DNA from 2 places in the Bacillus arachidis genome. Region 1 is predicted to be linked to the other one. Evidence: riboswitches for the same ligand, from Rfam matches in the RefSeq annotation. Region 1 holds a riboswitch; the other holds the start of a gene.
The links. A riboswitch is a leader RNA that binds a small molecule or an ion and turns the genes downstream of it on or off. The one in region 1 is predicted to bind FMN.
Positions count from the first base shown of each region.

Region 2: linked by a shared signal. The riboswitch ahead of QRY57_RS09175 (ECF transporter S component) and the one ahead of ribD (bifunctional diaminohydroxyphosphoribosylaminopyrimidine deaminase/5-amino-6-(5-phosphoribosylamino)uracil reductase RibD) in region 1 are both predicted to bind FMN.

Region 1 is NZ_CP127376.1:3,635,292-3,650,839, forward strand. It holds gene QRY57_RS20300 (Na+/H+ antiporter family protein) at 1-1,171, shown strand, start outside; gene QRY57_RS20305 (LacI family DNA-binding transcriptional regulator) at 1,202-2,131, opposite strand; gene QRY57_RS20310 (GNAT family N-acetyltransferase) at 2,285-2,764, opposite strand; gene QRY57_RS20315 (alpha/beta hydrolase) at 2,843-3,766, shown strand; gene QRY57_RS20320 (DUF2552 family protein) at 3,784-4,029, opposite strand; gene QRY57_RS20325 (CDGSH iron-sulfur domain-containing protein) at 4,133-4,372, shown strand; gene crcB (fluoride efflux transporter CrcB) at 4,411-4,764, opposite strand; gene crcB (fluoride efflux transporter CrcB) at 4,761-5,165, opposite strand; FMN riboswitch at 5,311-5,455, shown strand; gene ribD (bifunctional diaminohydroxyphosphoribosylaminopyrimidine deaminase/5-amino-6-(5-phosphoribosylamino)uracil reductase RibD) at 5,761-6,873, shown strand; gene ribE (riboflavin synthase) at 6,855-7,499, shown strand; gene QRY57_RS20350 (bifunctional 3,4-dihydroxy-2-butanone-4-phosphate synthase/GTP cyclohydrolase II) at 7,512-8,705, shown strand; gene ribH (6,7-dimethyl-8-ribityllumazine synthase) at 8,728-9,189, shown strand; gene QRY57_RS20360 (hypothetical protein) at 9,210-9,530, opposite strand; gene bioB (biotin synthase BioB) at 9,799-10,797, opposite strand; gene bioC (malonyl-ACP O-methyltransferase BioC) at 10,751-11,611, opposite strand; gene QRY57_RS20375 (alpha/beta fold hydrolase) at 11,577-12,317, opposite strand; gene bioF (8-amino-7-oxononanoate synthase) at 12,314-13,501, opposite strand; gene bioD (dethiobiotin synthase) at 13,467-14,195, opposite strand; gene bioA (adenosylmethionine--8-amino-7-oxononanoate transaminase) at 14,192-15,548, opposite strand, start outside.
Region 2 is NZ_CP127376.1:1,498,139-1,513,686, reverse strand. It holds gene QRY57_RS09215 (genetic competence negative regulator) at 1-567, opposite strand, end outside; gene QRY57_RS27115 (hypothetical protein) at 659-817, opposite strand; gene QRY57_RS09205 (metallophosphoesterase) at 960-1,748, opposite strand; gene QRY57_RS09200 (LysM peptidoglycan-binding domain-containing protein) at 1,857-2,351, opposite strand; gene QRY57_RS09195 (CPBP family intramembrane glutamic endopeptidase) at 2,373-2,936, opposite strand; gene QRY57_RS09190 (RecQ family ATP-dependent DNA helicase) at 2,917-4,464, opposite strand; gene QRY57_RS09185 (YpbB family protein) at 4,454-5,515, opposite strand; gene QRY57_RS09180 (ferredoxin) at 5,835-6,083, shown strand; gene QRY57_RS09175 (ECF transporter S component) at 6,201-6,779, opposite strand; FMN riboswitch at 6,943-7,080, opposite strand; gene QRY57_RS09170 (hypothetical protein) at 7,425-8,111, shown strand; gene QRY57_RS09165 (peptidoglycan DD-metalloendopeptidase family protein) at 8,140-8,754, opposite strand; gene QRY57_RS09160 (cob(I)yrinic acid a,c-diamide adenosyltransferase) at 8,839-9,420, opposite strand; gene QRY57_RS09155 (ATP-binding protein) at 9,817-11,592, opposite strand; gene resD (DNA-binding response regulator ResD) at 11,592-12,308, opposite strand; gene ccsB (c-type cytochrome biogenesis protein CcsB) at 12,662-13,819, opposite strand; gene QRY57_RS09140 (cytochrome c biogenesis ResB family protein) at 13,834-15,459, opposite strand.

The DNA of each region.
Region 1 (15,548 bases):
TCTTGGAAACAGTGCTCCAATCGCTTTAAGTTATGCCATGCTCGGAGGATTTGCTATTTCTCTTTCCAAAACAGGTCTTCCCGATGCTATGATCCATACTGCACTGAACTTAATCAGCAACGAAAAAGACACGAAAAAACAAACATATTCAAAAATGCTCATTTTATTTATCATTTTAGCAATGGCTTGTTTTTCACAAAATATTATTCCGGTCCATATTGCTTTTATCCCCATTTTAATTCCAGCACTCTTAAAAGTCTTAAATGAATTAGAAGTGGACCGTCGGCTTGTTGCATGTCTTATTACATTCGGATTAATCACTCCTTACATGTGGATCCCAACTGGATTTGGAAAAATCTATCACGATGTATTACAAACAAATGCACAGCAAAGCGGTCTTACATTTGATGTAGCACTCATTCCAAAAGCCATGACCATTCCGGCAATAGGAATGATTATTGGTCTATGTATCGCTGTTTTTATTTCATATCGTAAACCGCGAACTTATCATACTGAAACCATTCATACTCCATCTGATGAAATTGTACCTTATACGAAAAGAAGCATTTCTTTTGGGTTATTGTCTATTGTCGCAACACTATGTGTACAACTAGCAACAGAATCAATGATTTTTGGTGCATTAGCAGGTATCATAGTATTATCCATTAGTGGCAGTCTTCCTTTAAAAGAAGCTGATGCCATTTTAACTAGTGGTATGCGAATGATGTCATTTATCGGTTTTGTTATGATTTCTGCAGCAGGATTCGGAGCAGTTCTTCGAAAAACAGGACATGTTGAATCGCTTGTTCAAACAAGTGCTGATTTAATTGGGAACAGTAAGCCACTTGCTGCCTTCCTTATGCTTATTATCGGTCTGCTTGTTACAATGGGAATCGGTTCTTCCTTTTCTACCATTCCGATTTTAACAACTATCTTCGTTCCGCTATGTATCCAACTTGGCTTTAGCCCGATGGCCACCATTGCTATTATCGGTACAGCTGGCGCATTAGGTGATGCTGGTTCTCCAGCATCGGATAGTACGTTAGGACCTACCTCAGGTTTAAATGCTGATGGCACGCATCATCATATATGGGATACATGTGTCCCTACTTTTCTTCACTACAATATCCCGTTACTTATATTCGGTTTTATTGCTGCAGTCACATTATAAAAAAAGGTGCGTTTTACTTGGACGCACCTTTTACTTTGTCGATTCTCGTTCAATTAATAGAAACTCTTCTTCCTGCACTTCCTCATGTTTTACTTGTTTCTTCTTTATTTTTCCTACTAAGCTTTGAACAGCTAGTACTCCTTGTTTTTCAAAAGACCTTCCAATCGTTGTCAAAGATGGCATAACCCATTCACCTTGTAAACTTCCTTTAAAACCAACAACTTGCAAACGCTCAGGTATATGAATACCAAGATAGCTTGCTGCACGGACGACTGCAATTGCAACAGCATCACTAGAAGCCACAATACCATCAATATATGGATACTTTCGTAACAATTCAATAATTTGTTTTTCTTCAGGTCCCTCTATTCTTTCTTTTCGATAAGCAAGACCCTCTTCCCAAACTGCATCTAAAAATCCAGATACATGTTCTTCCATTGTCTCATCTTCTATCTCTTCTCCCATATAAGCAAGAAAATGACAACCTTTTTCTTTTAACAAAACAACTGCCTTTCTAGCACTTTCGTAATATGTAGAAAGCTCTCCTGCTTCATCAAGTATGACAAACGGAATGGAAATATTATTCAGCCGTTTGAATATGTCGTTCGTCATAATAACACCAGCAATATTATTTTGCATTAGTATATCTATATAATCACTCTTATTTTCTATGTTACAAATAACAATTTGATATCCCTCTTTATATGCAGCCTCTTCTACTGAACGAAGCAATGTTATATATGATGGATTTTCTAAATTTGATACTAATATAGCAATCATTGTCGAAGATTTTTTAAATAATGCCTTCGCTACAGCATTAGGTTTATACTGTAACTCTTCAATTGCTTGTTTTACTTGTTTAACTGTATCCTCATGGACATACCCTTTTTCGTTAATTACTCGTGAAACGGTTGCGACTGAAACACCGGCCGATTTTGCAACATCACGTATGGTTGCCACATCTTCACCCCTTAATATGGTAATAGCTTACAATTCAAACCTAAAACAAAGTAGGACATTCGTCAATATTATTATTCTATATTTCTGAAAATTGTTACACGAACACTTCTTACTCCTTACATTTTCCATCTTCAACATATGTAAAGAGTGATTTTATATATTCATTTTTTCTAGTTGAATTTCATGTGAAATCGCAATATTGTCATAACCAATGAGAGGAATTTCTCGCTTTATCTTCCTCGCCTCCTTAACCGCATCTACATATAAGTTAGTCATGATAAAATCACGTTTCTGATAGAAACGAAGTGCATTCGTGTTATCGTTTGTCGTAATAAGCCACACCTTTTTACAACATTGTTTTTTGGCAATATCAATTACATACTCTACAAGTTTCGTTCCAGTTCCCTTTTTCTCCTTAAAGCTATCTAATGAAACAATCTCACAATCATTTCCTCTTATTTCATATGTGATAATTCCTATTATTCTGTTATCTTCAATTGCAATAAAACCAGGTAATTGGTCTAACTGATGTGCTCTTCCACGTGAAACCATCAGCGTGCTTCCCCAATTTTCACGCATAAATAGCGCAATTGTTCCTCTCATTTCTTCTGTAATTTTTTGTATTTGAATCATGGTTCACTCTCTCCCCTTTTTACATCATTATGATACAATATAAGAGTATCATATGTAGAGGTATGTGGAGGATGAGGTATGAAACGTTTTTTTACAGCATTGCTAACCTTAATGGGAGCCTTAATTGGTATCGGTATTTTCTTTACGAATAAAGTAATGTACTTAAAGAAAAAAACAGAAGAAGAAATTTTAGAGCGTGAAACAAAAAAACATTTTCGCTTAGAGGATTTTAATGCCATTCCAAAAGAAGAGGTTCGTATTCCATCTCAATTTAAATATGAAATTCACGGCTATTACATTTCTGCAGGCAATTCTAATAAGTTTATGATTTTTTGTCACGGTGTAACCGTAAATAAAATAAACTCTGTCAAATATGCAAATTTATTTTTAAACAGAGGATATAACGTATTTATTTATGATCACCGTCGCCATGGTAAAACCGGTGGTAAAACGACAAGTTATGGCTATTACGAAAAACATGATTTAAAGACGGTAGTTGATTGGCTAAAAGACCGTTTTGGAACAAATATTATACTGGGCATTCATGGAGAATCGATGGGGGCTGCGACACTCCTTCAATATGCAGGAATGGTGGAAGATGGTGCTGATTTTTATATTGCAGATTGTCCATTCTCTGACTTTTATGGCCAGCTACAACATCGCTTAAAAGTCGAATTCCATTTACCGAAATGGCCGCTACTACCATTAGCAAATGCCTTTTTAAAAGTACGGGACGGTTATACAATACGAGAAGTTTCTCCAATCGATTGTGTAAAAAACATAAATAATCCAGTTCTTTTTATTCACAGTAAAGACGATGACTATATTTTATGTGATATGACAAAAGCACTTTATGAAGCGAAAGAAAATAATAAACAGCTCTTTATTGCAGAACACGGTGCACACGCTTGCTCTTATAATGAGAACCGGCAAGAGTATGAAGCTGCAGTGGATCAATTCTTAAAAACATATGTGAAAGAAACAAAAAACAGGCTTGCATAAGCCTGTTTTTTGTCACTTTATTGCCCTAACACATCTGTAACTTGTTCCATATTTTCAGAGATCCATTTTACCGCTTCTTCGAGCGTTTGAAATTCTGTCGTTTGAAATGTTACTTCATCTTGAAGTAGCCACACATCTTTAGGCTCTTGTCCCGCACCTGCAATCGACCAATGAAGTAAGCTATATGGATGATTATCATTTAAAAACGATGCCCACGTGCGCTCATTTGCAATATTTTGTAATGTACGTAATTGTTTATTCATGTTTCGTCACCTTACTGTATTTCAGTTATAAACGTTATTATAACATTCTCTTCCACTACATACAAAGTACAGTTTTCTATTGTCAAGTACTTCCTGTAATTATATGATGAACGTAAGCGTTTGGGAGGGAGGGATAACGTTGGCAAAAGTTCAAATTAAAGTGAATGATAATGGTTCATTTCGCATTACAGGGGATGTGGAATTAATCGACTCACAAGGGAATGCTTTCCCTGCAAAGCCTGCATTTTCTTTATGTCGCTGCGGCTTATCAAAAAATATGCCTTATTGTGATGCTTCACATAAAGGAAAATTTGAGTCTGTCGTTCGAGCACCAAAGGAATAATAATACGAGAAGCATGCAAAATGATTTGCGCATGCTTCTTATAAATATCCTATATAAAAACCTAGAAACGCACAAAAAATGCCTATTATATAACTCATTACTAAATATAATAACGCCTTTTGTCCCTCACGTTTATGTATTAATTGAACCAATTCAAACTTAAATGTTGAAAAGGTCGTAAATGCCCCCATAAACCCTGTTCCGCATAATAATAACCATGTATTACTCACATCAGCCCCATACAACAGACCCAGCAAGAATGATCCAACTATATTTACAAATAATGTTCCATACGGGAATACATTCCCGTATTTTTTTTTCATTACATTACTAATAGAGAATCTAGCAACAGCTCCGCAAAAGCCACCGATTCCTATAAGTAAAATATTCATAGCGCTCCTTCTTTCTTCATGCTTTTTTCATATAGTGTATTCCCAAGATAAAATCCAAATAAAGACAAAAGCAATCCTCCAACTATACTTGTACCTACATAATAAAATGCCATAAAAAATGCTTCATGTTGCATTAATTTTAATGTCTCCATGCTAAATGTTGAAAAAGTAGTAAAAGATCCAAGCATTCCTGTTCCAACGCTACTCATTATCGTTTGTGAAACATGTTTCATACGAAATAAATACATCGTTAAAAATGCTAATAAAAAACTACCAATCATATTCGCTATCCATGTTGCCAGCGGAAAAGAATCGACTGAAGGAGTATCAATCCATTGTCCTAATCCATACCGAGCTAAAGCCCCAATAACACCACCGATTCCTACTGCAATATATTTCATATCCTCACCTCATTTATGTATGCACTGAAATCTTTCTCATGCTAGTATAACAAACTTTATCCCCCCTTTCATTTTCATACAATTCTTCACATTCAAATATTTTTTACTATCCTTTTTTCTTTTTTGTGCTATAATGTGAGCAAACAGCATCCTTCGGGGTCGGGTGAAATTCCCAACCGGCGGTGATGAAGTGCACACTTCTAAGTCCGTGACCCGTTTTCACTCTTGGAAACGGTGGATCTAGTGAAATTCTAGGGCCGACAGTATAGTCTGGATGGGAGAAGGATATGTTTTCTAGTTCTTATATAGCGAATACACTTTTATTTTGGCGTACACATGTGTACTGATTCGTTTTGAATCACTGTATATGTTTTCTTTCATATACCTATTTTTCTATGCTGAAATAAAAAGATACGACTAGCGTATGAAAATTGATAGTTTGCTAGGTTTTTTTCTCATGCAAAAATATCAATCATCGTTAGGTTTCTTTCTTATACTTTCGTATTCGAGCTATACTTCTAGAAATCACGTCTCCCAAACCCCAAGGATATTAATCCTTGGGGTTTTTTGATTTTTCTTAGGAGAGGTGAAAAGAATGACAGACCAAGAATATATGAAGATCGCCTTACAGTTAGCACAAAGTACTGCAGGGCAAACAAGTCCAAATCCAATGGTCGGCGCTGTTGTTGTAAAAGATGGAAACATCGTTGGAATGGGAGCACATCTGCGCGCAGGTGAGGAACACGCTGAAGTTCATGCTCTTCGTACGGCTGGTGACAAAGCAAATGGATCCACTGTATATGTAACTTTAGAGCCGTGCAGTCATTTTGGAAAAACTCCGCCGTGCTGCGATCTACTCATTGAAAAAAAAGTGAAGCGTGTAGTAATTGCTACACTTGATTGCAATCCGCTCGTTTCAGGTAACGGTGCAAAACGTTTGCAAGCGGCAGGTATTTGTGTAACTACCGGTGTTCTTGAAGAAGAAGCCATCACATTAAATCGCTACTTTTTCCACTATATGAATACAAAACTACCGTTTGTAACAATAAAAACAGCAATGAGTTTAGATGGAAAAATAGCTACTACTACTGGAGAAAGCAGATGGATTACAGGTGAAATAGCTCGCGAAGATGTTCATCAATATCGTCATACGCACGATGCCATCCTTGTTGGGGTCAATACTGTTATAGCTGATAATCCATCTTTAACAACACGTCTTCCAAACGGAGGCAAGCATCCGATTCGAATTATTTTAGATACACATTTACGAACGCCGCGATCCTCTCATGTCATAACAGACGGGATAGCGCAGACATGGATTATTGTTGGAAAAGATGTAAAGAAAGAAAAAATAGCCACCTACGAATCTCAGGCAGTATCTGTACTTCAAATGCAGACGAACCAAATTGAAATACGTGATCTCCTCCTCCGTCTTGGTGAAAAACAAATTCTTTCACTCTTTGTTGAAGGTGGACAATCCGTGCATGCGAGCTTTTTAGAAGCAAAGTGTTTTAATGAAATTGTAACTTATATAAGCCCTAAATTAATTGGTGGAAAAGCCTCTCCAACTATGTTTGGTGGCACCGGATTTAACAAGCTACAAGATGCAATTTCTTTGCAAATTCAAGAGATGAAACAACTTGGTGATGATATAAAAATCGTCGCTACAGTGCGAAATGAGGTGCTTGCATGTTTACAGGAATTGTAGAAGAGCTTGGAACTGTTTCGAATATAAGTCAAAGCGGAGAAGCCATGAGGCTAACAATTACCGCAAATACAATCTTGTCAGATGTAAGATCAGGAGACAGTATCGCTGTAAATGGAATCTGTTTAACCGTCACTTCTTTTACAGCATCTTCGTTTACTGTTGATGCCATGCCGGAAACAATGCGAGCGACATCACTCCGTATGCTCGGTACCCGTTCTAAAGTGAATTTAGAACGAGCAATGGCTGCAAACGGGCGTTTTGGTGGCCATTTCGTCACAGGGCATATTGATGGAATTGGAACCATTGTAAGTAAAAAACAGCACTATAATGCGATATATTACAAAATTGAAATTCCAGATGATTTGCTCCGTTATTGTTTACACAAAGGATCGATAGCTGTTGATGGCACAAGCTTAACGATATTTGATATAGATGAATCTTCCATTACCATTTCGCTCATTCCGCATACAGTAAGTGCATCTATTATTGGGGAAAAAGCAGCTGGAGACATCGTAAATATTGAATGTGACATGATTGGAAAATATATTGAGCGTTTCATTTCAAAGCCCAAGAAACAGAGCAGTTCGGTTACAGAGAGCTTTTTACAAGAAAACGGATTTCTATAAGGAGGAAGCACAATGTTTCATCGTATTGAAGAAGCACTAGAAGATTTAAAACAAGGAAAAGTCATTATTGTATGTGATGATGAAAGCCGTGAAAACGAAGGAGATTTCATCGCTTTAGCAGAGAACATCACACCTGAAACAATTAATTTTATGATTACACATGGCCGTGGTCTTGTCTGCGTACCGATTACAGAGCAATATGCAGAACACTTACAGTTAGAACCTATGGTTTCTCATAATACAGATTCTCATCATACTGCGTTCACAGTAAGTATTGACCACGTTTCTACAACAACAGGTATTAGTGCTTACGAACGCGCGACAACTGTACGCGAGTTATTAAATCCAACATCAAAAGGAACAGATTTTAATCGTCCAGGGCATATTTTCCCTTTAATTGCAAAGGAAGGCGGAGTACTGCGCCGCGCTGGCCATACAGAAGCAGCTGTTGATTTAGCAAAATTATGCGGTGCGGGACCAGCAGGGGTCATTTGTGAAATTATAAAAGAAGACGGTACGATGGCACGTGTTCCTGATTTAGTACAAGTTGCAGAACAATTTGATATAAAAATGATTACGATTGAAGATTTAATTGCTTATCGCCGCCATCATGAAACACTCGTAACAAGGGAAGTTGAAATTACATTACCGACAGATTTCGGTACATTTCATGCAATTGGTTATTCCAACTCGCTTGACCAAAAAGAACATATCGCTCTCGTAAAAGGAGACATCTCTACTGATGAACCTGTTCTCGTTCGTGTTCATTCTGAATGTTTAACTGGCGATGTTTTCGGCTCATGCCGTTGCGATTGTGGTCCGCAGCTCCATGCCGCCCTCGCTCAAATTGAACGAGAAGGAAAAGGCGTTCTTCTTTATATGCGCCAAGAAGGTCGCGGGATTGGGCTGTTAAATAAGCTCCGTGCATACAAATTACAAGAAGAAGGATTAGATACAGTTGAAGCAAATGAAAAATTAGGGTTTCCTGCAGATCTTCGCGATTACGGCATTGGTGCTCAAATCTTAAAAGATCTAGGCTTACAGCAATTGCGTTTATTAACAAATAATCCAAGAAAAATTGCCGGCTTGCAAGGGTATGATTTAGAAGTTGTGGAACGTGTACCGTTACAAATGCCAACAAAAGAAGAAAATAAAGTATATTTACAAACAAAATTAGAAAAATTAGGTCATTTACTAAGTTTATAATATATAAAGGGAGAGATATAATATGGTATTCGAAGGTCATTTAGTTGGTACAGGATTAAAAGTCGGAGTTGTGGTTGGACGCTTTAATGAATTTATTACAAGCAAACTATTAGGAGGCGCATTAGATGGGTTGAAGCGCCATGGGGTAGAAGAAAACGATATTGATGTCGCATGGGTTCCAGGTGCATTTGAAATTCCATTAATCGCAAAGAAAATGGCTTGTAGCGGCAAATACGATGCTGTCATTACACTAGGAACAGTCATTCGTGGTGCTACAACTCATTATGATTATGTTTGTAATGAAGTTGCAAAAGGCGTTGCCTCTTTATCATTACAAACAGACATCCCAGTTATTTTCGGTGTATTAACAACTGAAACAATTGAACAAGCCATTGAACGGGCTGGTACGAAAGCTGGTAACAAAGGCTATGAATCGGCAGTTGCTGCGATTGAAATGGCTCATTTATCCAAACAATGGGCATAAAAAGAGGCTTCGGCCTCTTTTTATTTTTTTACTTTTTTCCGCACATCTTGTATCAATTCATCCATTGTTTTTCCTTCTGTTTTAATACGAAGATTTTGAGCGGTTTTCCACACATTTTCTCGCCTTTTTTCTTCCTCTACAATATGAATTTCTTTCCGCACCTCTTTTAAGTCTTTCCCCTCAGTTTCAATACCAAAATGCTCAGCTTTTGTTCGAAAATGCTGTTCGATTCTTTGCTGCATTTCTTTCTGCTCTGGATTTTCAGCCGCTTTAACAGGATCAGTACTTATCGCTTTTAATAAAATAAGAAACGTCATAATAGCTAATATATATTTGTGCATGTGAAATCCTCCAACCCAAGGTAAATTACATCTTTACTTTGTACAATTACAGGTTGGAAAATTCGTCCACGAAATTAATTTTTTCACTAAAAATCCGCATATCTGAAGGACTAAAGATAATTTATTACATTTTATTTACAATGAAATCCCGTAAAATAATCTATTTCTTTTATAATTAAAAACAGCCATTATTTCATGAAATAATGGCTGTTTTGTGTAACTTTTATTTCATTATTCTAGTCTACAAAGGAGCTTTCCTCCCTCATTTTTACAGCGCACACTCCTCAATCTCAAACCCTAAATCCTCAATCATACCCCAGTCTGCTGTTGGCTCTTGTCCTTCTGTTGTTAAATAATCACCAACAAAGATTGAATTTGCTGCGAATAAACCAAGTGGTTGTACAGAACGCAAATTAATTTCACGCCCACCGGAAATTCGAATTTCTTTTGATGGATTCACGAAGCGCATCATCGCGAGAGTTTTTAAACATTCTACTGGTGTTAATTCTTTCTGTCCTTCAAGCGGTGTGCCTTTTACAGCAACAAGGAAGTTACATGGAATAGAATCCGCATCTATCCGTTTTAATTCAAGTGCAATTTCAACGCGCTGCTCTTTCGTTTCACCCATTCCGAAGATTGCACCAGAACATGGAGAAATTCCCGCTTGCTTCGCTTTTTCGACTGTATCTACGCGATCATCATACGTATGTGTTGAACAAATGCTATCATAATTATTTGCATGTGTATTTAAATTATGATTATAACGATGAACACCTGCTTCTGCTAAGCGCCCTGCTTGATCTTCATTTAAAAATCCTAAGCAGCAGCAAATTTTCAAATCTGTTGTTTCACGAATTTCTTTTACGGCACCGATAACATGATTTACTTCTTTATCCGTTGGACGGCGACCAGATGCAACAATGCAGTATGTACCTGCTTTACGGCGAATTGCTTCGTGAGCTCCCTCTACGATTTTTTCTTGTGTTAACCATGCATACTTATCGATTGGCGCTTCTGAAACGATAGACTGTGAGCAATATCCGCAATCCTCTGGACATAGTCCAGATTTCGTATTAATAATCATATTTAACTTCACTTTTTTACCAAAGTAATGATGGCGGATGACATAAGCTGCGTTCATAATTTCTAATACTTCTGTGTCGTTTGCTTCTAAAATTGCTACAGCTTCTTCTTTCGTTATATTTCTACCCTCTACTACTTCAGATGCAATTTGTTTCCAATCTACTTTTGTTTGTACTTGTTTCATTTTTCCTCTTCCCCTCTTTTTCAATATACGCAAATAAAACATGGTACGTCGCTACAATTTCCCCCTCTTCCGTGAAATCTCTTTCGTATATACGAAGCATAGTTCGAAAGATAGAAGGAATTTGACAGTATGATTCTGCATTACTATTCGTTGCTCCCACTTTCCGAATGGATTGTAGAAACTCCCGAACTTCAGTAAACTTCTCTATGTAACATGTTTCAGAAACATGAACATCCCCTGTTACACTTTCACATAAACCTTGCAGCTGTTCTCTCGTAAAAAAACGTTGTCCAACAGATGCAGCATTTTGTCTCTTTCTTTCTTCTTTAGCGCTTTGAAATGCTATATGAAGCTCCCTAAATGTCTGTTCTCCAAACGTCGAAAATAACAATAAGCCATCTTCACATAAATGACGACTATATAAACTGTTCACCGTTGTTTGCAAATCGTTTAACCATTGAAATGTCGCACTTGAAATAATGACATCAAATGACTCGCTTAATGTGAGATGTTCAATATCTTCACATCGAAATGTCACAGATTCCACATAACTTCTCGTTTTCGCAACAGCAATCATACTTTCAGCAAAATCAATTGCGGTAATTGTTGCATTTGGAAAAGAAACCGCCAATTGTTCAGTCAAATACCCTGTGCCACATCCAAGTTCTAAAATACGAATGGACGACATCTTTTGGTAGTGTTTTTTCATTATAGAGAGCAATTGTTGCGCCATCTTTTTCTGTACATTTGCATATTGATCATAGGATACTGCTGCCCCATTAAATCGTTTTTGTAATAACGTTTTGTTGATCATTTTGTATCCCCTCTACAAACTGGATTATTTCATTTACGCAATATTCAAAATCCGTTACACAAAGTGCATGCCCCGCTCCATTTATTACTTTAAGCGTTCCATTCATATTTTTTTGTATATAGCGAGCAGCAGATAGTGGACATATCGCATCCTGTTCTCCATGAAGAAGTAATATCGGTGTCTTTACATACTTTAGCTGACTTCTCATATCCACCTCTATTAAATAATCAAGCCCCATCTGTAAAGATTCAATGGAATCACCTTGAAAATGCTCTGTAATGCCCTCAAATTGTTCACTCTCTTTTAGCTCTTGTTTGGCAAACATACTTTTATAGAAGCGCTTCAATGTATCTTCCTTTCGCTTTACCAAACTTCTTTTCATCCGTTCTACAAAAGCATGTTTCCATCCACTCTCATAATTTTCATCCACTGTAAACTTTGCCGTACCACCTATTAAAATCATTCCTTTTGTCCGCACTCTATCACATGCTTGAAGAGCAGCTAGTGCACCAAGTGACCATCCAATCAAAATTACATCCTGTTCTTCCGCAGCTTCTACTATACGATCTGCAAAATCATTAACCCCTTTTACACTACGCCATTCAACATATCGAACAGAATATTCTTGGAAATATGGAAGTAATAAATCCCATACTTGTTTTTCCATCCCCCATCCAGGAATGAAAATAAGCTGAGGCAGTTTCATATGAGTACCCCCTCTTCTTTACCAATTCGAATGATCTGCCGAGTAGCCCATTGTAAATCAGATTTTGTATGTTCAGACGTAACTGCAAATCGAATTCGGGAACTATTATGCGGAACAGTTGGTGGCCTGATAGCAATTGCAGCAATTCCTGCTTCCTGCAATTTTTCGCTAAAACATATCACGGCTTCATTCGATGAGACAATAACTGGGACAATATGAGTTGAACTATCGCCAATATTAAAGCCAACTTCCTCTAAAGTATTGCGGAAATACGCTCCATTTTCTAAGAGACGTTGCCGTCTTCCCTCATCTTCCTTAACAATTTCAATTGCACGTTTCATTGCACCAAGCGTCCCTGGTGGTAATGCTGTTGTGAAAATAAAGCTTCTCATCATGTTTTTCATATAATCAATGCAAATTGCATCACCTGCTAAATATGCTCCATAACATCCTAGCGCTTTACTAAATGTTCCCATATGAATATCAATTTTCTGAGAAAGTCCTTGCTCTACATGAGCTAACCCAGCACCATGTCTTCCGTATATTCCACCTGCATGCGCTTCATCAACCATCAATAATGCTCCGTATTTTTCTTTCAACATAATCAATTCTTTTAGATGAGCAACATCTCCATCCATGCTGAAAACAGTGTCTGTTACGATTAACTTTTTCTTCGCAACAGGGGCCATTTGCAACAATCTTTCCAAATGTTCCAAATCATTATGTCGATACCTTTTATATTCCGCACCACTAAGCATAATTCCATCGACAATACTGGCATGATTTAACTTATCGCTAAAAACGATATCGTGCCGACTCACTAAAGAAGAGAGTGCCCCTACATTTGCTGAATATCCACTGTTCACAATGATTGCTTTTTCGGTTTCTTTCCAATCACAAACGCTCTGTTCTACCTCTTCATATAGTGAATAATTCCCTACAACAAGCCGTGACGCCGTAGCTCCTACTCCGTATTGCTTTGTCGCTACAATAGATGCTTCTTTTAGTCTTCTATCTCCCGCCAAGCCTAGATAGTTATTCGAAGCTAAATTCAGCATACGTTTTCCATCCCTAATCAGCCATGTTTCTTCAGCTTGCTCAGTCATAACTACATGTCGATATTGTGATTTCTCTTTCAAACGACTTAAACTAGAGTGAAAGTGTAGATTCCACATTTGATCCATGTTTGACAAACTCCTCTAAATTTAAAATCGCGATATTTTCTTCTGCTGCTCTCAATACTTCTTCACGCGTAACCCCTTCTCTAAGCTCTGGTAGTAAGCCCAAAACTGGAATACCACTTAACTCCTCAATCATTTCTTTATTCTCTTGCACACGTTCCTTCTCACATTCCTTACAGCCGGATAAAATAACACCTGCAACTGTTAAACCATGGGCTTTCGCATACGAAATCGTTAAAACGGTATGATTAACAGTACCTAACGTTGGACGCGCAACAATAATAAGTGGTAATTTTAGTTCCTTTGCAAAATCAACCACTAACGCATCTTCTGTATACGGAACAGCAAGACCACCTGCCCCTTCTACAAACAAACTATCAAACTCTGTCATTAACTCGTTATAATGAGCGGTAATTTGTGCTAGTGTCACACTTCTTCCTGCTCTCTGCATTGCCAATCTTGGCGCGAGAGGTTCTTCAATAGAATAAGGGCAAATACTATCAGTCTCTGTCATCACTCCTGATGCCATTTTCAATCTCGCAGCATCACCTTCAGGATGAGAAGCGATGTGTCCACTTTGCAATGGTTTATATACCCCTATGTTATACCCACGATTTCTAAGCACTCCTGCTAATGCACCTGCAACAACTGTTTTTCCAACTTCCGTATCCGTTGCTGTTATAAAAAAGCCACTCATGATTCTCCCTCCGTAACATCTGCAATTGCTTGATATAAGATGCGCAACATTTCATCAATCTCATCTATCTTAGATGCTAGTGGTGGCATAAATACAATTGTGTTACCCAGTGGGCGTAAGATCATTCCTAGCTCTCTTGACCTTTTACACACTTCTACGCCTACTCGCTCCGTCCACTCAAACGACTCTTTCGTTTCTTTATTTTTCACAAGTTCAATTCCAATCATCAATCCACACTGACGAATATCTCCAACATGCTTATATTCGTAAAGTGCTTCCAACTGTTTCCCTACATATTCTGCTTTATATGCAACATCATTTATTAGATTATTTTTTTCGTAAAGTTCTAGATTAGCAATTGCAACAGCGCAACCTAATGGATTGCCCGTATAACTATGGCCATGGAAAAATGTTTTTTGCTCTTCATAGTCACCTAAAAAAGCATCATAAATTTCATCTGTTGTCACAGTAATAGCGACTGGTAAATAGCCACCTGTTAAGCCTTTTCCAGCTGTTAAAATATCGGGTGTAACATTTTCATGTTCACAAGCAAACATTTTTCCAGTACGACCAAACCCTGTCGCTACTTCATCTGTAATAAATAAAACATTATATGTTGTACAAAGATCCCGAAGGCCTTTTAAATACCCTTTTGGCATTGTAATCATACCGCCTGCACCTTGCATTAACGGTTCTACAATAATCGCTGCAACTTCTTCGTGTTTTTGTTTTAATAGCTCTTCCATTTCCTTCAAATGCTCTTGTACAATTTGTTCTTTGTCATCCCCATAAGGAGAACGGTATGTATATGGATATGGCATTTTTATCGTGTCAAATAAGAGCGAACTGTACACTTGGTGAAACAAGTCAATCGCTCCTACTGAAACAGCTCCGATTGTATCTCCGTGATATGCTTCTTTTAATGTAATAAACTTTTGCTTTTTAGTTTTTCCTTTATGCTGCCAATATTGAAACGCCATCTTGATTGCAATTTCAACAGCTGTAGAACCAGAATCTGAATAAAATACTTTTTTCAAACCTTTTGGAACAACTTCAATAATCTTTTCTGCAAGTAAAATAGATGGTACATTGGCAAGTCCTAGCATAGTAGAATGCGCAACTTGATTTAATTGTTCACGAATTGCATCATCTAATTCAGGTACCTGGTGTCCATGAACATTAAGCCAAATTGATGAAACACCATCCCAATAACCATTTCCATTGACATCGTATAATTTACGTCCTTCTCCACGTTCAATAATAATAGGATCTTCCGCTAAGTAATCCTTCATTTGTGTAAATGGATGCCACACATACGCTTTATTCTTTTCAGCTAACTCTTCATATGTATAA
Region 2 (15,548 bases), 2.1 Mb from region 1:
TATTTGCTGAATTGCTTGAGAATCCATTAACTCTTTTCCATATTCCATAATGCGATAAATTGTCACCGTTGAAGAATTACCATATTCCGCTAAAATCGCAATGATATCTGCCTTTAATAATGGTGTTTCCTCTTCCATCCAAAGATAAAAACGTCCATCCCATGTGTAAAGTTTGCCTCCGGTTACTCCGAGATGATACAAACGTTTTGCCAAAGTAATCACATCTTCAAACGTTGCAAATTCATATAATATATGTTCACTCTCATCTAGAGTTACTTGCATCTCAATATACTCATCACTAAACTCATCTTCTGTATCTGTTTCATGATTTTCTTTTGTAACAATCACAACCATTCCTTGCGCCTGTAAAGAAAATACTTCAACTGCAATTGGACCATCTGCTTCAAACCCAAGTTCTTTATTTGCTTCTTGCATCATATCGCGAAATAACTGTTGCACTTTTGGAGCATTTTTCCACAAATCCTCCTTCGTCAACCCTCGCTCAGATAAATCATCAAACGTTATGAAAATTTTGATTTTATTATAATTCAAACGTTCCAGCCTCATCTTGTAACCTCCCTACGTAACCATTGTATCTAATTTTTATTATATGAAATAGAAAATAGATGGTTCTTTTCGAACAACTATTCCGACAGTTTTAACCACCTATTTCATTTTTTATTGTATAAATAACAAATGCCTCGTTTAATAATTCACGGGCATGTATTTCATCAAATTCTAGCAAATACTGTAGGATATCGTCTACTAAAAACACTTCTTGACTGTACGCCATCTCAACTAAATTATGATTTTGCAACCGATTGTTCTCTGATAGCTGGACTGCTTGACCGATAATATGATATGACCTCTCCCAAGCTCACAGCGTACTTGGCTGAATTCCGTGCATATTCGAAACAACTTTTATATTTCCCTTTTAAAGTTGGCGTATGTTCTATCCTTTAAACCGAGCATCTCCTAATTTCCCCTTGCAACGTAATTAAGTGCGTTTGAGATGGAGCCCGAAAACGTAGCGGTATAAATGTCGTTCCATATCCGTTACTCACAAACAAAGTTGTATTCGGATACTCATACACACCACCTTTTAAATAACGTTTAGAATGAAATATACGAATTTGTCCTCCATGTGTATGACCACTTAATACGAGCGAAATTTGTTCTTGTCCAGACATTTTGTTCACAATATCAGGATTGTGGCTAATAAGAATACGAAAGCCATTTTCTTGACAATCTGCTAGCGCCAAGTCTAAACGATCCCTTTCTAATCCAACATCATCCACTCCTAATAGACAAAGCTTGTCGCCACAATCTGATTCAAATAGTACTCTTGTATTATCTAAAATTTTGACACCATGTTCTAGTAATAACGCATCTAATTCATGATAGTCAATTTCATAATCGTTATTTCCCCATACAAAATATACGGGACCAATTTCACTTAACGTTTGAACATTAGCCGCAATTTGTGATAACGATACACCTTTCTCTGCTAAATCCCCACCAATAATAACAAGATCAGCTTTTCCTTTTACATTTTCAATTAAAGAAGGAGAAACAACTCTCCTATGAATGTCTGAAATAAAGAATATCCTAACTTTTCCAAAGCTTTCTGGGAAATTCATAAATGATAAAGTGTGTTCTAGCAATGTATCACGTAATGCTTCTCTATACATCATAAAAAGACAAATAAAGCCTATACATATGAACATACCACCTAAAATCCATACCATATACTTCCCTCTCAACAAAATGTAATAGAATCTCTTTAAATCATATTGCTATAAAATTGAATGCTTCATTCATTTTTTCAATTCACTCATATTAAAACTGTTTTACCTCTATTCTTTCCCGTTCTTTTCTTTAATAGGAATTTTTAATTCTTTTCCCACTTCTAACTGATTATCTTGTATATTATTATAATTTTTAATGATTGTAGCCCCATCTTTATTCGGAAAATACTGTTTCCCAATACTTTCGAATGTCTCGCCTTTCTTTACAATATGCGTTTCAAATTTTTCTGAGTGCTTCTTTTCTCCTTCTCCATGTTTATTTGAATCGAAAAAAATCACATCAAATGCATTTTTTCCAGGGGCATTATTCTCTTTTGCACTTTTTACCTCGATATACTTATCCGTATACCATAAAATACTAAGTGGCAATAAAATAAATAGAAATGTTAAAACCCGAACAAAAAAATGGTTAATCTTAAATTTAGATTTTTTCTTTTCTTTATTTTGATGAATTTCACTTCGCGGCGGTAAACCTTCTTCCGTCTGCTCGTCTTCTAACGTTTCTTCAAGTTCTTCTTCAAAATCAGGAATTTGTTTTCTCATGCTGTTCACCCCACCTTCCATTTATCTCCTTAATTGAAGACCCATTATAAAATCAACAAGAAAATGTGCAAAGATTGTTATAAACAAATTTCCTGTCCATTGAAACACATACCCAAACACAAAACTGATCATACATACAAAGCAAAATAAAAATGGCTTCTTCACATACCGAACATGTAACACAGCAAAAATAACACTTGCAATTACAAGTCCAAAATGAGTCTGCAATACCCCTCGAAATAAAAACTCTTCAGCAAAGCCAATAACAAACGTAATAACGAATAATTGTATTACAGAAATTCCTTTGAACATTCGATCATTAATTCCACCATCATCAAACCAGGATTCTGGTAGTATTTGCATTGCAATATAATCAAGTAGGACAACACCGCCTGCAACCACACTGCCTATTACGAAAATGGAAACAGGATCCCATTTCCACAAATCATAAAATTCATTCCTATTTGGAAATAGTATATAGGCCAACGCGCAGCCAACACCTATAATTATTAATTGTGTTATATAGAGATTAAGCCGTATTTCTTTCGGACCTATGTCTTCAATACTACGCCTTTGAATGTTCATCATTCCTCCGTTCTCTCATACCAAAGAGCAACTGTAACTCTGCTTCCCAATTATAGTCGAAAATTGGTTGTCTTGCTCGTCTTTTTTTATACTCTTCTTTTGAAATACCACAATAGTCACAACAGTTTTTTATCTCAAATTCCTTCCTATAACCAAATTGCTGTAGCATTTTTTCTCGTCTACACCCTTTAAACTGTATCCAGGATTTCATATTTTCTAATTGACTATATTTATTCCGAAGACGCCCTTCCACTTCTAACATTAATCTTTTCATTATCTCATCTGACAAGGATTCCATAATGAGCTTCTTCCCTTGTATGATTTTCATCTTTTCTAAATGATATCGTACAAAACGCCAATGTTGTTCGCTAAACCTTGCAGCATTATAACAAATTTCTTTCACATCTTCTATTGGCAAGACTTTCGTTTGGTACATCTTTTCTTGTAGTAAGGAAAACAAAAATTGAATTTGCTGTTTATTTGGTAATTCATCCTCAATAATAGAAACTGGTAGATCATGATCCATTGGACTACAAAGTAGAATCGCAATACTGGCCTCTTCATCTCTTCCCGCCCTACCAATCTCTTGCAAATAAGAAGCAATATTTGTTGGATAATGAAAATGAATAATATACCTTGTATTTGGCTTGTTTACCCCCATACCAAATGCACTTGTACATATAACAAGTTGCAGTTGATCATTCATAAATTGCTGTTGAATTAGCATTCGCTCTTCATGTTCCATTCCACCATGATAAAATGCAACATCCGCTATACCTTTACTCCCTAAATATTCTGTTAAGCGCTCCGTCCAAGCCCTGCTAGAGCAATAAATGATTCCTGGTCCTTGTAAATTAATCACTTGAGTGAGAAGTGCTTCCTTTTTTTCCTCTATCGTTTGTACAAATTGTACTTCCATTGCAATATTGGGGCGATCAATCGAATACAAATGCTCTGCTACATTCGTAAGTTTTAAAGTTTTTATAATATCTTGTAATACTTCTTTTGTTGCAGTAGCTGTTAATGCTAATACCGGAGGATGTCCAATAGCCACTATAACTTGATCTAGTTTTTTATAGTCCGTTCGAAAATCATAACCCCATTGGGAAATACAATGTGCTTCATCTACGACAAATAGCGAAATATGAATCCTTCTTAGTTCTCTTACTATTACTTCAGATTGCAACATTTCAGGTGAGACAAAGACAAATTTATAAGTAGATAATTTCCTTAGCGCTTCCTTTTTTTCGTTTAATGTGCGAAAACTATTAAGCGCAATCACATGATTCTTTACTACATATTTCAGCTGTGCTACCTGATCTTCCATTAAGGACAGTAATGGAGAAACAATTAGTACTGTTCCATCTTGCATCAGACCAGGCAGCTGGTAACACATTGATTTTCCTCTTCCAGTTGGAAGCATCGCTACAACATCTTTTCCTTGCAATAAATCTGCAATCACTTCTTTCTGCCCAGGCCGAAATTCGCTATAACCAAACCACTTATACAGATAATCCTCAAGACTCATTTACAACCTCCATTTGCGCTAACACAAGACGGATCTCAAAATAAGAAATCTCTTCTCCTACAGCTTGCTTTAATACACGTAACTTACGTGTTTGCAATGTCTCAATAATGCGCTGTACATGCTTGATTTTATTTTTTTCCATAAATATTTCAATAGAAAAGTCTCTTTCTCTTAATGCAATTTCAACAAAATGATCTTCTATTGTTGCAACCTTTAAATTTCTAATTGTTGCAATCTCGTCTAAAGAACGCCCTTGTCTCCAAAGCTGATATGTTTTCTTTGTTGATAAACTAAACAAATCTGCCCTTTCATTCGGATAAGAAATAATCTTTGTTAATAATGGAAAATCTTTTTCATTATCTCGAACGGATTGAATAAAGAAATGAATGGTACCCCAAAATAAAAGATATACACGAAATACATCTTGGTTTGTAATTTCTGCAAGTTGTTTTACTGTATATCCAATTCGTTCATATCCTGTTAGTCGATATGTAAAAATTGTTGCTTCTATTGGCAAGGTATCTTTCAACAGCATATGTACCTCTTTCCATAAACCTTCCGCAAGTTTACTTCTTGCATATGGTATCTTGGTGAGAAACTGCTTGACCCACATCATTACCTCTGTATCTTGTTGAATTGGAAGAAATTTCGCATTCTGTTGTTGTAAGTTTGACACAGTTTGGATAATTAATGAAAGTCGTTTCCAAAAGATTTCACCAATATCTCCATAGTTCAAACCGTGTAAATACTGCGGAAAAGGAAGTGTTTTTCCCAAAATTCCTAGTTGGTTCTTCCCAGCATTAGTTAATATGTATGTATTTTCATTTACAATTTGGATCCAGCCCTTATGTAATACATTTTCAATTTCCTGATCATAATCAGAACGTTGTAATGATTTGTATATTCCAAATAAAAAAGAAATGTGAAATATATTTCCGTCTTGTAACGTTTGTGAAGAACGTTTTCCTTTTAAAAGGTGATAAATGGAAGAAACAGTTCGTTCACCATCTAATTGTTTTATACAATACAATAAAGTATATTGTAACTGCATCACCGCTTCCACCTTTCAATTACATTTATCTTGTTATGCGCTGACAGTAACAGCCTAATTGGTGAAGGTTCCCCATCAGCTAGGGATGAAAAGCTTCCATTGATGGAAGCTTTACTTTATATTGTCTATTGTATCAAACTGTACACCATTTAGGCATTTTGAAAATCTTGTGAAATAAATCAAAAATAAGTTGACACTCTAATTGATAAGCATTATCATTATAATTTTATGTTGAAAAGTTCGAAAAACCGTTTTACAATAAGGTTATAATTTTTATGGCGACTATTTTCACATACATATTATCAGGAGGGAAAAAAATATGGCAAAATATACAATCGTTGATAAAGACACTTGCATCGCATGCGGAGCTTGTGGAGCTGCTGCACCAGATATTTATGACTACGATGATGAAGGTATTGCATTTGTAACATTAGATGATAACCAAGGTATCGTTGAAATTCCAGATGTATTAATTGATGACATGATGGACGCATTTGAAGGTTGCCCAACTGACTCAATTAAAGTTGCTGACGAATCATTCGATGGCGACGCTTTAAAATTCGAATAGTCTTTTTATTAACTTCAAAAAATCCCCCCTCATAAAATGAGGGGGATTTTTTGTTATTCATCTAACTCACAAATAAAAAGACCATCAGCGGTACGCTCCCGCTGATGGCTAAAGTTTCTATGCATTTTTCATTTTTGCAAATACCCACACTTTCAAACGTGAAAACAGTGCTACAAATACAACTGTTACAACAATTCCCTTAATTAAATTAAATGGTAGAATTGCCGCTACAATCATTTGTCGCATACCACTACTAGACATAGCAGGCTGATTTAAAAACCAAGTGTAAGCTGGTAAAATGATAAAATAATTTAACACACTCATAATTACCGCCATTGTAACCGTCCCTAACATTAACCCTGTTGTTAAGCTTTTTACTGTACGATACTTTCGGAATAAGAAAGCTGCTGGTCCAATAAATAAACATCCCGCAATAAAGTTCGCTATTTCTCCAACTGGAACCCCCGTTAAACTCCCCTGAATTCCGTAGTGAAGAATATTTTTTATTGCTTCTACAATTACACCTGCAATCGGACTAAAAATAATCGCTGCAATTAAAGCTGGCACATCACTAAAGTCAATTTTTAAAAACGGCGGAAGTCCTGGAAATGGGAAATCCAACATTATAAGTAAGTATGCAATACTACTAAGCATTGCTACGCTCACCATTTGTACTACACTGTTTTTTTGTTTCATCCTTCTCTCTCCTTTTCCATCGATCATCTCATGGAAAGTGGAAAGGTTCTGCTATGCCTATTTTTTCATCTCATGAAAAAACCCTTTGTGTTTTACACAAAGGGAGAATTTTTAGGCACATCAAACAGACGTTCAAAGAACTATCTTTTTTGAACGCTTGAACCTCCATCTTCTCCCATCCAGACTGTACTGTCGGCTTTGGAATCTCACCAAATCCTGCCTTAACGGCTCGCGGGCTTAGAACGAAAAACAACTGTTCATCACCGCCGGTCGGGATTTTCACCCTGCCCCGAAGATAGACCGATATTCTATTTTCTTCACTATTATACAACAACATCATACAATTGTGAACAAAAACGTTTATAACTTACAAATAGTAAGTGTATTTTTTATTTTGAAGACCATATAAAGTGAGAATTTACTCAGTAGGTTTATTCTTCATCCTACTGATTATTAACCCTTACCAATCGAGCCTTACTGCCTACAAATTTTAGGATAAAGCATCCGTCGAATTATTTGACAACTTAAACCATATTTTTTACAATCCGACTTTTTCCTACGCTACTCCCTAGTCATCTATACAGAAAAATGATAAGATGTTGAATTGTTAAGATAAGAGCATTTTCTTAATACGGAGGAAATGTCATGAAAAAAGAAAAAAGACACTCTATTCAAGAAACGATGAAAAAAAACCTTAGAAAAGAATACTTTTATTTAAAAAAGGAGTTACTTTTCTACTGTCCAATTGATTTAGGCGCACTTTCAAGAGAAACATACTATGCTACTTTTGATGAAGAAGGAATTAGTGTTTATCAGTATGATAAAACAACAGAAAGTAAACTAAAGCTATGTGAGCGTCATCCATGGAGCAGTTGGGATAAAGTGAAAATTGATCACTATTTAACAACATCGCAATTTATTTTCCAAGGAAAGCGTAATTGGATTCTTTCTCTCTTTCATAAAGGAAAAGAAGCACAAAAAATAATAGAAGAGCATACTTCTTTACAGACAGAAGTTGTTTCCCGATCCTTTTTGAAAAAGCTTCCTGGTTTTCGTTCTAATACAACTTTAAACAAATACATTGGTAGCATATGTTATACCGTACTTATTGCATTTTTATTAAAATGGATTATTCCATTCCACAAAATACAAGTTGCCTTGTATTCTTTTTCTATCGGTTGTATGCTCCTTGGTCTACTTTGCTTTACAATTGGACTAATCGAACCAACTATTGTATTATTTCGAACGAAGGAAAAAACGAGGACAAAGGTCTTTTATTATTATAGCTATTTAGTCATTTCCGGATTTATATGTGTCTTTATTTTTTGGTAAAAAAGGAGCTAGTTTTGCTAGCTCTTTTTTAATTCATATATAACTTTTGATTTGGATAAATTTTATCTTGTTGCAGTGTGTTTTTCACTTTTATCTCATGAACAGTCATGCCAAACTTCCGTGCGATACTGACCAATGTATCCCCTTTTTGTACAATATACATTGATACTGAGGCTACTTGATCTCTTTCTTCATTTAAAACAAGCAATGGATTCATTGCGTTTCTTTTCCCAAATGTCCAAGTACCTTTATGAACTTCTAAATGCAGATGTGCCCCGCGTGATTCACCTGTGTTTCCCACTTCACCAATTATCTCACCTCTTGCAATCTGATCTCCTTGAAATACATATCTCTTATTTAGATGAGCGTACACAGCCTCATATTCTCCATGTTTAATAAACACTACATGTCCATAACTATTGGAAAAATAGGATTTTGTTACCGTTCCACCTCGAATCGCTGCAACCGGCGTACCGATTGAAGCTGCTATATCAATACCATAGTGTTTTCCATTTCTTGTTCCAAAATAGTCACTAATTCTTCCGTCTACAGGCCATATCCATCTCCCATCCTCGGCATAAGCATATGCTTGAGAACTAAAAAACAATCCAAAGACAAGTACCACGATTTTTAAGCCTTTCATATACATCCTCCATTTTTTAATAACCGTCACACTTTCTCTATTGTTGTATATCTCGGAAAAAAGTATACAAAAAAAGAAAGTGAATTACTCCACTTCCTCCTCTTCCTTACTACGAAAAACAATTGCACTTCGTTTATATTCGACGTCGTTCACATTAAGTCGGGCGTTTATCACTCTAGCAATTGCAAATAGATAATCGGATAATCGATTAACATATCGCAATACAATTTCATTTATTTCTTCTTGCTTTCCTAACGATACAATATGACGCTCAGCTCTTCTCGTTACTGTACGTGCAACATGAATCATGGCGGATGCCGGGCTCCCGCCGGGCAAAATAAAACGCTCTAGTGGCGGAGCCTCTTCTATGTAGCGATCAATTCGTTCTTCTAAATACACCACCATCTCTTCCGTTACTGTATACGGTATTTTTTGCTGTACAATTGCTAAATCCCCACCGCAATCAAACAACTCATGCTGAATCTTTTCAAGCTCATCACATATGTCTTGAAAGCGTTCTTCTTGAATCATAGTCATCGCATATCCAATATAAGAGTTCGCCTCATCAATGGTTCCATATGCTTCTACACGAATATGATCTTTATCAACTCGCCCACCAATAATACTCGTTTGTCCTTTATCTCCTGTTTTTGTATATAGTTTCAAATATTCTACACCTCTCTTTTCAACTTTTATTCCATCACAAATGCAAGTATACATTGAAAAAACGACCTAAACCTTTCTTTTTGATGGAAGAGAGCATCCGACCTGTATAGAAACGGTCAAATCCTTTTTTCAGCACCATGCCATGTGAAACAACAGGAGTAAATAAGTAATAATCTCCTTTTATTTTCATAGCCGCGACTGATATGCCAGCAAATCAACATGGATTTATTCTTTATTCTATGTATCCTTCAATCAACTTTCATAAAGAGACTATCATCTACAAATAGCACAATAAAACAAAAAGCTCTAATATTCTTCATTCCATTGAGAAAATATTATAAACTCAAAAAGAATAAAAAATACTAGAACTTCAATATTCACTCATAACAATATCATTTATATTGATTGACCTGGTAAATATACGGAGAATGTTGTCCCTTCTCCAACGGTACTTGATATAGAGATTTTCCCATCATGACCTTGAACAATGTTTTTAGCAATCGCAAGACCTAGACCAGTCCCACCTGTTTTCCCACGTGTTCTTGCTTTATCAGCTTTATAGAAACGATCAAACAAGAACGGAATATCTTCTTTCGGAATACCAGCACCTGAATCTTGTACTTCAAAGACTAAACCATTATTTTTCGTATCAATTACAAGCTTAACATGACCACCTGCATTTGTATGTCTAATCGCATTATCAATTAAGTTTGTTAATACTTGTTCCATACGATCTGGATCAAACGGATGCTCTACAATTGGATTACGGAACTCAACCGTTAACTGCACTTCTTTATCCTGCGCAATCCCTTGAAATTTCCGCCCAATTTTCTCAACAAATGGATGAATATCCACTTCAGATATATGCAGCTCTACATGACCACTTTCCATTCGGGCTAAATCTAAAAGTTCATTCACAAGACGACCTAAACGAACGGACTCATCATAAATAATTTGTACAAACTCGTTTATTTCTTCTTTCGACTGAACAACATCATCTAAGATTGCCTCACTATACCCTTGTAGCATAACCATCGGTGTGCGCAATTCATGAGACACGTTCGCAATAAAATCTTTACGCATTTTTTCAAGACGACGTTCTTCTGTCATATCTCGAAGTACCGCCACAGCACCACGAATTTTCGTTTGATTATATAGCGGTGTCATAAGGACAACGTAATTACCCTTTTGTAAGTTAATTTCAATAACTTGCTGTTGCTCACTTTCTACTACAAGGTGGAACAACTCTACAAGTTCAGGTGGTAAATTCCTACTTAATTCTAATTCTTTTTCTTCTTGCCAAACTTGTAAAAAATGTTCTGCCGGCGGATTGATAACAACAACCTCACCCTCTTGATTCAGCGTTACAACCCCGTCAGCCATACTACTTAAAATACTAGAAAGTTGCTCTTTTTCTTGCTGCAGTGCATTAATATTAAACTTTAATTGTTTCCCCATTTGATTTAAGGCCGTTGCTAGCTCCCCTATTTCATCTTGTGAAACCATAGGGGCTTTCGTATCAAATTTCCCACGCGCTACTTCAAACGCCACTTCACGCATTTTACGAAGTGGGGCTGTGATTCGTGTCGATAAGAAAAATGCAAAGAACGTTGTTAAAATAATTGCAATTCCCGCTGATAGAAAAATAAAATCTGTCGCTTTTTCCATACCTTGTTTCGGAACTTGCAATGACTGATACACGAACACCGCACTATGCTTTGATGATTGCAGTGGTTTGCCAACAATCATAATATCATTTTCGGAATTTTTATTCGTTTTGTTATCAGACATTTTTTTTATTTTTTCTTTATTTTCTTTTTTATCTATAAAAACTGCAGCCAAATCTTTATCTTTTTTCAAGTCCTCTATTGTAAGATCTACTAATCCTTCTTGTTTCGGTGAAGAAGAAGCTTCACGATCCTCTTTCACAACAATAATACGGGAGAGTGGATCGGCAAACTTATATGCGATATTCTCAATCGTCTTTTCGTCTGCACCTTCTTCAATTAATTCCGAAACGCTTGTCGCTACTTTTGTAAGCCTTGTTTCACTCATTTCAATATAGTAATTATCAAAAAACTGTGAAAGCAAAATGGAAACAAAACCTAGAACAAATGAAACAAGAAGCAATATTGTCATCCATAGCTTTCCTACTACACTTCTCCAAAGCATCAGTCGTTCACAACCTCAAACTTATAACCAACACCCCATACAGTTACGATCATTTTTGCTGCATCAGATGATTTTTTACTTAATTTTTCTCGTAAACGCTTTACATGCGTATCTACTGTACGTAAATCTCCAAAGAATTCATATTGCCATACCTCTTTTAACAATTGCTCACGATCAAATACTTTATCAGGAGCCTTCGCTAAAAATAGTAACAATTCATATTCTTTTGGTGTTAAATTGACTTCATCACCATCAGCTGTAACGCGATGTGCATCGTTATCAATTGTTAAATGCGGGAATACAATAACATCTTTTGTTGTTGTATCTTGTGTAAAGAATGTTGTTGGCACAGAACGTCGCAGGACCGCTTTTACACGAAGAACCACTTCGCGTGGACTAAACGGCTTTACGATATAATCATCCGAGCCAACTTCAAATCCTTGCACCCTGTTTACTTCTTCACCTTTAGCTGTAAGCATAATAATTGGTGTTGCTTTTTTCTCACGAATCCCTTTACACACTTCAATTCCATCTATTCCAGGCATCATGATATCTAATAAGATTAAATCATAGTCATTTTGTAATGCTTTTTCTAAAGCTGTATCACCATTATCAGCCTCATCGATTGTATATTGTTCTCTTTCTAAATACATTTTCAATAAACGACGAATACGATCTTCGTCATCCACAATTAAAATTCTCGGTTCATTTTCCATTGTTTCCCGCTGCCTCAAAAACATGACAACGGTTCACACCTACCTTTCTACAATATAATACTGTTTTTACTCTTATCTCATAATAGACAATTCTAAAGTGTTAAATTTCCACTTTAACAATTATACTTCACAAGAATAATAAAGTTTGTTCATTTCTTTTCCAAAAATATGTATTTTTTTTGACCAGGGCATTTAGGCCTCGACATCATTTTACAAAACCAACCTTTATTTTGCCATGTTTTTCTCAAAAAAGAAAAGAAATTGACAAAAATAAAATAGGAAAGTGACAACCACTTTCCTATTTTATCATGTGCAACTAAACAGTATGTCTCTTCTAAAATAGAGATAATACCTTACGCATATGAGTGTAAACCAGCAATGATTAAATTCACGGCTATAAAGTTAAACATGATAATAGCAAATCCAATTACTGCAAGCCATGCCGATTTTTCGCCATGCCAACCTTTAGATAACCGTAAATGTAAAACAGCAGCGTAAAAGAGCCATGTAATGAGTGCCCATACCTCTTTTGGATCCCATCCCCAAAAGCGCGTCCATGCAATTTGCGCCCAAATCATTGCAAAAATTAAGGCTCCTAACGTAAAGACTGGGAATCCAATTGCAATAGATCGGTATCCAATTTCATCAAGCAAATCACTGTTAACATTTTTAACCACTGGCTGAAGTGCGGCTGATACTCTTTTTCGTAAAATTAATCTTAATACAATATATAATCCCGTCCCAATAAGTAGTGACCAGATTACTGTATTTAATTTCTTTGCATTAATGATAGCTGGCATTTCTGCGATAGGTTCAAGTTTTCCGGTAGTTATTAACTTCCCTTCATGAGGTCCAACAAGCGCAGGAAGGTTATATTTCATCTCGGCTTTTTGTTCATTTTTATCCACCCATTGAAACGTCGCTTCATATTTCGTTGCCGAATAAACTGTTGTTATCGCTATGAACCCGACAGTACAAACGAGCGTAAACACAACTGTTTCTAGCCAAAATGTTCGTTTAGTCCTTTTTGACTGATCTACATTTTTAAGCAGATACATGACACCTGTAATAAAACTAATTGCTAAAATAGCTTGTCCAGCTGCCGCTGTTGTTACATGAATATGTAGCCAGTTACTTTTCAACGACGGAATAAGCGGTGAAATTTCTCTCGGAAACATACTTGCATATGCGATTAATAAAAGTGCCACTGGTAAAGCGAATAATCCCACTATACTTACACGATACATGAAATACATAACAATAAAAGCACCAACAAGCATCATGCCGAAGAATGTACCAAACTCAAAGAAATTACTTACTGGCGCATGCCCTGAAGCGATCCATCTCGTTACAAAGTATACAATCTGAGCGGCAAATCCTAAAATTGTTATCGTTATACCTATATTCGCCCACTTCCGGCCTTTTTCTTTAATTGCTCCCCCGAAGAACAGTGTTGCAATTAAATACAAGATGAAAGCAGCAAATAGGAAATTACTACTTATTTGCACCATATATTCTCCCCACCTTAACTAATTTTTTGATCATTTACTTTGTCGTATGGTTGTGGAATTGTTGTTCCTTCAAGTACTTTTTCAATATCTTTCCGCAAGCCAAACCAATTTTTATTTGTGTGGCCAGCAATCCACCATTCATCTTTAACACGTTGTATCCAGATACGACGATGATTCCAATACATTCCTTGAATCACACCAATCATGAAGATAAATCCGCCAACCCCAAGAATCCACAGTGTCAAATCTTTTCTTACGATAAGCCCTGTTGCATTTCTCATTTCTACTCCTGCAAAGGTCATTTTATATTGATTATTTCCTTCAGGTTCTATATTTTGTTGTATACCTACAAAACTCACTTCTCCTTCTGGCGTCTCTGGTGTAAACATTTTAAAAACGAAAGCTGGGTTGTTTGGAATCTTTGTTTTTGTATTTGGCTGACCATTCTCATCAAAATAAAAATCAGGAAAATAACTTAATAATTTTATAGAATATCCATCCCCTAAATCATAGGTTTCTTTTGGATTTTCTAAGTTAACTTTAATAGGTCCCCGCTTTTGATTATTATCTTTTTTCTGCAGAGTAAACGACATGCTACTAAACTCATTCTCTTTAAAATCAAGTTGGTATATAGCAAACTGATCAAATTTGAGTGGTTCATTTACTCTAATTTCACTTTCTTTTACCTTTTCTAACTTTGGTTTCTGCCCTGCAACATTTTCTCCTACCGTTTTATATAATACGGCATTTGTTTGATAGTTTTTAGCAATCATTTTATCGCCTACACGATCAATTGCATCATTGAATACTTTATCATCTTTACCTTTGTCATAAACCTCTTTTATAAACTTTTCATTCTTCAAATAATATTTCCCATCTGTTCCTGGTATTTCTTTTGTTTCTCCATCACGTAGCCATAGCGATTCATCCACATACATACTTGGAAGAAATCGTAGCATTGCTCCAAATAAAAAAATAATAAGACCAATATGATTCACATATGGACCCCAACGAGAAAATCTTCCTTTTTCCGCTAAAATATTTTCGCCTTCGACTCTTACATTATAATTTCTCTTCTTTAAATTAGTTTGAAGCTGTTCTAGATCCCCCTCTTTCGGAGAACCTGTCCCATACAACCTTTGTCTCTTTAAAAAACTTGGGTGTCTTTTTACTCCCTGCTTTTTTAAAGCTTTATAAAGTGGAATTACTCGATCTAAACTACATATCACAAGTGATACACCAATTGAAGCAATTAAAATCATATACCACCATGAGCTATATAACTTATTAAAGCCTAATTGGTAATATAGTTGTCCTAGAAAACCATATTCCTGTTCATAATATTCACTCGGCGTAACACCCGGAGGTATGTACATTTCTTGTGGAAATATAGTTCCAACTGCTGATGCTAACAGAGTGATAACAATGAGCCATACCCCTACTTTGACAGAAGAAAAAAAACTCCAAACTTTATCGACTATCGTTTTTGTATGAGTAATAGAGCGCCTAGCACTCCCCTCATATCGCATATCTAATAATCTTGTACCTTCTTTGTTTTCAAAAGGTTTCCCACAAGCTTCACAAAAAATTGTGCCTATTGGATTTACGTGCCCACATTCACACTTAATTTGTTCCAACATCCTCACCGCCTCTTGTTTCTATTGTACCGTCAAAGCATAAGTTACCTCAATACTCAGAATTTTCAAAGCAGGCGCTAAGACGAAGCAAA